Regions from separate parts of the Anoxybacillus sp. EFIL genome, predicted to be linked through region 2. Evidence: riboswitches for the same ligand, from Rfam matches in the RefSeq annotation. Region 2 holds a riboswitch; the other holds the start of a gene.
The links. Region 2 has a riboswitch for cyclic di-GMP ahead of ES017_RS09025 (hypothetical protein). Riboswitches for the same ligand answer to the same signal wherever they lie in the genome.

Region 1 (3,421 bases), on a different contig from region 2:
TTAATGTTTTCAAGCGGTTGAACTTCGACAATTGTTTTTACTTTTCCTTCTGCCGCAAATTGAAGTGCCTCTTGCAAGTCTTTACGCGTACCAACGATTGAACCGATAATCCTTACTCCATTTAAAACGGTATCAAAAATCGGTACAGGCATTTCTTCTGGCGGTAATCCGACAAGTACGCAAGCGCCGCCGCGACGAATCGCTTTATAGGCCGATTCGAACGCTGCTTTCGAAACAGCAGTAACGACAGCTGCATGCACGCCGCCAATTTTTTCTTTCATCCATTGCGCGGCGTCTTCATGTTTTGGATTGACGACAAGATCAGCTCCCAGCTGTTTAGCTAACTCAAGTTTTTCATCGCCTAAATCGACAGCAACGACGTTTAGCCCCATCGCCTTCGCATATTGAACAGCGACGTGTCCGAGACCACCAATACCGTAAATGGCTACCCATTCACCAGGTTTTGCGCCTGTTACTTTTAAAGCTTTATATGTTGTTACGCCAGCGCAAAAAATTGGAGCAGCTTCTTCAAATGATAAGTTATCAGGAATTTTCACAACATAATCAGCTGCAGCACGACAATATTCAGCATAACCACCGTCAACCGAATATCCAGCGTTTTGTTGATGTTCACATAATGTTTCTTGTCCGCTTAAGCAATAGTCACAATGGCCGCAAGCGGAATAAAGCCAAGGGATACCGACGCGATCCCCGACTTTTAAGTGCGTCACCCCAGGTCCGACTTCTTCGATGACACCGACGCCCTCATGTCCAGGAATGAGCGGTAGTTTTGGCTTCACAGGCCAGTCGCCATGTGCGGCATGCAAGTCTGTATGACATACTCCACACGCTTTAATGCGCACTAGCACTTCTCCGTATGAAATTGTTGGTTTTTCTACTTCTTTAATTTGTAATGGTTCTTTAAATTGTTCCACAACTGCAGCTTTCATAATTATAATCCTCCTTCTAAATGAAAAGGGATTTTTTGGTCTATGCATATTTAATGTAACATGCATTAAATTTGTTAAAAATATCACAATCAAACTGTTCGAAAAAATGTAAAATTTTTTTGGATAGAAAGGTAAATTTTTGTTTTTTGTCTTGACGAAGTAAAATGTTTCCCTTTTGATCACAACTCACTACTTCCTTTTTCCTATTTTTTGTGTTAAGATGAAAATGTAAAAAATTGAATAATCGGCAAACTACTCGAAAGGGTAGGGCGCAAAGCTATAGGGGCTACGTCTATTGTATAGATATGCCAGCCAGTTGCCCTTCTTATAAGGAAATGATAAGAAGGTTTTACTGTCGAACGATAGCTGCCTATACATTTGTTTTTGGGCAGCTTTTATTTTTATTAACATAGGAGGAGGAAAACAGCATGAAGGTAACGGTAAGAAAAAAATTAGTGGCGACGTTTCTTTCGGTCTTATTATTGTTTATTGTTGTAAGTATGTTTACATATAATCGGCTAGAGACGATTGATAAACAATATTCAGAAGCGATGAAAAAAGGATTTGAACGGATTACGCTCGTTACAAACATGCAAAATGCAATGTTACGTGAACAAATTGCTGTACGGGGGTATTTAATTAATGGAAAGCCGGAAAGTTTAACGGCATTTGAGAAAGCAGCGAGCGAGTTTTCGACTAATCAAGAGAAAATGGAGTCATTACAGCTAGAGGGGAAAGTAAAGCAGGCCGTTGACCGTTTAGTGAAAGCTGAACAAGAGTATCGCGACATTGCGAAACAAGCGATCGAATTTAAAAAGCAAGGTCAAATGGATGAAATTTCACGGATCATGAAAGAGCGAGGAAATGCGATTACGTTAGAAGTGACAGAGGCAGGGGAACAAGCGCGCGCGGCTCAAGCGGAGCATTTATACCAAATGAGCGAAACATTGTCCGAACAAGCGAAACAGATGAAATATATGACGCTTATTACAATCGGTGTCGCTTTTTTTGTGAGCATCGCAATTGCACTATATATTAGCGAAAAAATCTCCAGACCTGTTAAACAAATTGCTGAACATGCTGAAAAAATCGCACACGGTGATTTGTCTGTTGATGATATTTACGTGGCAAATCGTGATGAAATTGGGGATTTAGCCAAAGCGTTTAACCAAATGGTTCACAATTTGAAACAACTTATTCAACAAGTAAGTACAGCGACTGAGCATGTGTCTGCTTCTGCTCAAGAATTAATGGCAAGCGCGGAACAAGCAAGCGCAGCGACAGAAGAAGTGACGACAGCGATTCAAGAAGTAGCCCAAGGAGCAGAAATGCAAGGGAAACATGCGGAGGAGAGTTCGCAAGCCATCGGTGAAATGGCGGCAGGAATTGAGCGAATGGCTCAAACAGCAACCGTCGTGGCGAACTCAGCAACAGAAACGACAAAACAAGCTACTGTTGGACAGCAATATTTACAACAAGTTGTGACGCAAATGAATACGATTAACGAATCAACAAATGAAACGAATGTAGTTATTAAAGAGTTAAATGAGAAGTCTGCCCAAATTGGAAAAATTGTTGACGTCATCGTCGGTATTGCTGAACAAACGAATTTATTAGCACTTAATGCAGCGATTGAAGCGGCACGTGCTGGAGAACACGGAAAAGGATTTGCGGTTGTGGCGGATGAAGTGCGTAAACTCGCAGAGCAATCTCGCGAATCGGCAAATCAAATTGCGCAATTAATTGAGATGATTCAACAAAATACAGGTTATGTTGTGCAAATTGTCGGCAAAGGAACGGAAGAAGTGAAGCAAGGAACAAAATTAGTGGAACAGACTGGAACGTTTTTTGGGCAAATTTTGCGTTCCATTGAACAAGTGAATGCACAAATTCAAGAGCTATCAGCGATTTCAGAACAAATGTCAGCGGGCGTCCATCAAGTGCATGCTTCAATGGATGAAGTATCGTCTATTGCGAAACGGTTTGTTGAACGGACGACCGAAATTTCTGCTTCTTCTGAAGAGCAGCTTGCTTCAAGTGAAGAAGTGACATCTGCCGCTACATCGTTAGCTGAAATGGCGGAGCAATTGCGTAATGCTGTCGCAACGTTTAAAGTATAGTTTGAAAAGGTGTCCCGTCATTGTGTTGGGACACCTTTCTTTTATCTAGAATTTTCTTCTTTTGCTTTGGCGAATGCCAGCTGCTTCAGCGCGTGCTTGTGCCTCTAAATCTTCATGATCAGCCAATTCTGTAGAAAACTCTACATCATAGCCGTCTGATTTCATTGTTTTTGGTACTTGAGGCATCGTCGATTTGTTTTTATCTCTCGTTTTTTGACCGCGTGAACGACCCATCACTTTTCCCTCCTCTTTGCTCATCTCGTTAGTAGCATGTGATGAACGATGGAAAAAATGAATGGAGAATGTTGTTAATGACGAGCATGTTTGTCGGTAAACCCACCGGCTTGGTCC
Region 2 (3,421 bases):
CACATATCGGTTTAATTGAAGGTCAAACAAATGAAAAAGAGCTTGTGGTGTACCCATTTATGCAAGATGAGCTAGTCATCGTTGCGTCTAACGATCATCCTCTCGCTCACAAACAGGAAGTATCGATAAACGATTTACAAAACCAACTATGGATTACACGCGAATTAGGGTCTGGCACACGTGAATATTTTAACCATTTTATTCGTTCAAATGGGCTAAAAGTAAAATCACTGATAATTATTAGCAGCAATCAAGGAATAAAAGAAACGTTAATGCACGGAAACGGTTTAGCCCTCCTTTCACGTCATGTCATTGAACAGGAGTTGAATCATAAAAACTTATCGATTGTTTACGTTAAACATTCTCCTTTTTATCGAACATTTTCTTATCTTTATTCGCCGACAATGAAAAACAACAAACTTGTACACTTACTGATTGATTTACTCCAACAAAAAAGGATGTGACAAACAAGTTGCTTTGTCACATCCCCATCACTTAATGCTCCTCTAACTGTGAAATCGGAACGCGCTGTTGTTTTTCTCGGTTGCTTAAAAAATGAATCGTTGCCATTTCCGTTTGTACATCGACATGTTCAATATACACGGCTTTTCCGTTATACGTTATATTTTTCATATCGGGTGACTGAGCAATTTGTTGCGCACGTGTGATGTTCATTCGCTTCCCTCCTTTCGAACGATTATTATCATTTGTGTTTCACGCGAAAATATGCAAAAAAAGAGCGCCAACAGGCACTCTTATAACAGTTCAAGCAACTTCTTTTTATTTTGTTGTACGTTTTCTTCTAACGCCTTTACTTTTTCTTTCAACGCTTGTACGTTGACATCATTCTTAGATACTTTCTTTTCTAACGCACGAATTTCATTTTTTACTGCTTTTAATTGATTAGAAGCAGCAATAAGCTTCCCAAACCATTGATCTAACTCTTCTTGTTTTTCCGCTTCGTCGTCTTCATCCGATTGCACGACAGGTGATTGTTCAGTCGTAGTCACAGTAGCGCTATCTTGTTCATTGACTACTTGTGTCGTTTCCTCTGTTGTTTGTTCACTTTGTGGTTGTGTTGGTTGTTCAGTTGGTTGTTCTTTCGGCGTGCTAAACGCTTCAAGCGCTATTGTCACCTCGTTTACACGCACTTCAATCTTGCTTAACTTTTTATTTAGTTCTGCCAATTTGTTTTTTAACATTTGTTGTTCTTTTTTCTTTTTTGCCTCTTCTTTTTTCTGCTTAGCTAACTCTTGTTTTTTCTTCGCTTCTTCCTTTTTCACGACAAGCTGACTTTTCTGTACATATTTTGCTCCATCATGCTTCGCTGCAAAAGCTGGGGAAGCAACGAGCATCGATGCTAGTAAAATTGGTAATCCTTTTTTAAACATTACCCTTTCCTCCATTTCATATGTATATTTTTTTGGTAATGGCAGCTGGCTGGCATAGGTATCCCGTTAGCCCCTATAGCTTTGCGACGCTAAGTTTCCTTAGCTGTGCCTTTACTTCTTATTATACTTTGCCTATTTTCATGGGCATGAATCAAAAGTCCTTATTTTCCTTATAAACATATGTGAAAATAAAGGAAGAAAAGGGCGAAGAAAGAAGTAGTTATTGGTAGATAAAAAGGAGGGGTACGGAATGTTAGAAAAATGGTTGAAAGAGTCTTCGTATACAATTGTATTTACTGGAGCAGGAATGTCTACAGAAAGCGGGCTTCCCGATTTTCGTTCGGCAAAATCAGGGCTTTGGCGCACGAAAAATCCACAACAATTAGCAAGTACGTATGCGATGCAACATAACCGAGACGAGTTTATTGCATTTTATCAATATCGTATTCGTACGTTGCTTAAATGTAAGCCACATGTCGGGCATATGATTTTGGCCGATTGGCAAAAGCGGGGGCTTATTCATCAAATCATCACGCAAAATGTCGACGGCTTTCACCAACAAGCAGGCAGTACAAATGTCATTGAATTACACGGAACGTTGCGAACAGTGCATTGCTCGCGTTGCAGGCGAACATACGACGCAAAACGGTATGTAGACGAACAGTTTACGTGCACATGCGGCGGCTTTTTACGTCCTTCCGTCGTTTTATTTGGCGAATCATTGCCGTATAATGCGTTTGAACAAGCATGGACAGCAGCCGAACGAGCAGACTTATGGATTGTGCTCGGCTCTTCTTTACAAGTGTCACCAGCTAACGAACTTCCTGTCATCGCAAAACGAAGCGGGGGCAAATTAGTGATTGTGAACATGGAACCGACGCCATTAGATGATTGGGCGGATTTGCTTATACATGGTCGTAAAATTGGAGAAGTGTTACAGGAAATTGACGAATTACTTTAAAAAATAAGTGTGTCCCAAAAGCGTGCTCTTTTGGGACACTTGAAATATTTCTTTTTCATGCCTTATTTCCCAAAAACCATTCGTATATTGCTTGTGCCTTATGTTCGTCCACATCAACGACTTTTGTGCGTATGCCTGGCATGACAGTCGCACGTACTGTACATAATCCGAGTCGTTGTTGCATACGACTTTGCGAGATCGTTAATGACTGAATACGATGTTTTAACATATATACCGTTTTTATCGTCAGCCATCCACTTCTCAATGCTAGCTGCTCACTCTTAATCGTTACTCCCGCTCGCTTATAACTTCGATAGCCGACATATACTGCGGGCAAAAGGAGAAGGAGCGTTTCAAATCGCTGAAAAAATACGATTGTGATGATCGGAATGAGCATAACCATATAGAGCGACCTCAACATATAGCGCCAACGGGCACGTGTACATAGCGACCGGAACGAATTGTGCAAACGATATTTAGGAAAGCACGTCGCAACGAGAGACACGACTTCATTTTGACGAACAAGCGGAAACAACACGAGACTGCCATGTTTTCCATCATCAAGTGCCCCTCCGGCATGAATAAGGTGAACAGAAACATAACCGAACAAGTACCGAATCGGACTTTCCTTCACTGCAATGGCTTGAACGCGCTCAATCGATGTAGAAATGCTCTTTTTTTGCAGCAATCCTGTTGTTATCGTTATCGTTTTGTTTTGTTTGACAACCGTAAAATTCATATAGCGAAAAAGATGACCGATCACAGACAACACGTAAGCGATCATAAAAACGACAAGCAAAAAGACAAGTGTAGAAGCTGTATCGTCAGCGCGAAAAAATATGTTTAGCCGTTCAAACGGAATGAAATCATCAAACTCAGAAAAAAATGCACCAATCGCTGCAATGACTCCAAAAGCACCACCACTTGTGATAGATAAAAACAATACGTCGCGAAAACGAAGTGTAAATATGGCATCCGTCTTATCTTCTATTTCTATAAATATGTTTTCTCGTTTTTTGTGATGCACCGCTCGCTCTATTTGCTTTGCTTCTTCTATGGAAACCGCTGA

Region 1: it holds a riboswitch for cyclic di-GMP, as region 2 does, so the genes downstream of both, ES017_RS11065 (methyl-accepting chemotaxis protein) here and ES017_RS09025 (hypothetical protein) in region 2, are expected to answer to the same signal.

Annotation. Positions count from the first base shown of each region.
Region 1 is NZ_SDLH01000007.1:29,446-32,866, reverse strand. It holds gene adhP (alcohol dehydrogenase AdhP) at 1-950, opposite strand, end outside; cyclic di-GMP riboswitch class I at 1,187-1,274, shown strand; gene ES017_RS11065 (methyl-accepting chemotaxis protein) at 1,379-3,070, shown strand; gene ES017_RS11060 (YfhD family protein) at 3,116-3,304, opposite strand; gene ES017_RS11055 (YfhE family protein) at 3,379-3,421, opposite strand, start outside.
Region 2 is NZ_SDLH01000005.1:20,715-24,135, reverse strand. It holds gene ES017_RS09035 (LysR family transcriptional regulator) at 1-464, shown strand, start outside; gene ES017_RS09030 (H-type small acid-soluble spore protein) at 496-675, opposite strand; gene ES017_RS09025 (hypothetical protein) at 756-1,391, opposite strand; cyclic di-GMP riboswitch class I at 1,429-1,511, opposite strand; gene ES017_RS09020 (NAD-dependent deacylase) at 1,642-2,352, shown strand; gene ES017_RS09015 (PH domain-containing protein) at 2,408-3,421, opposite strand, start outside.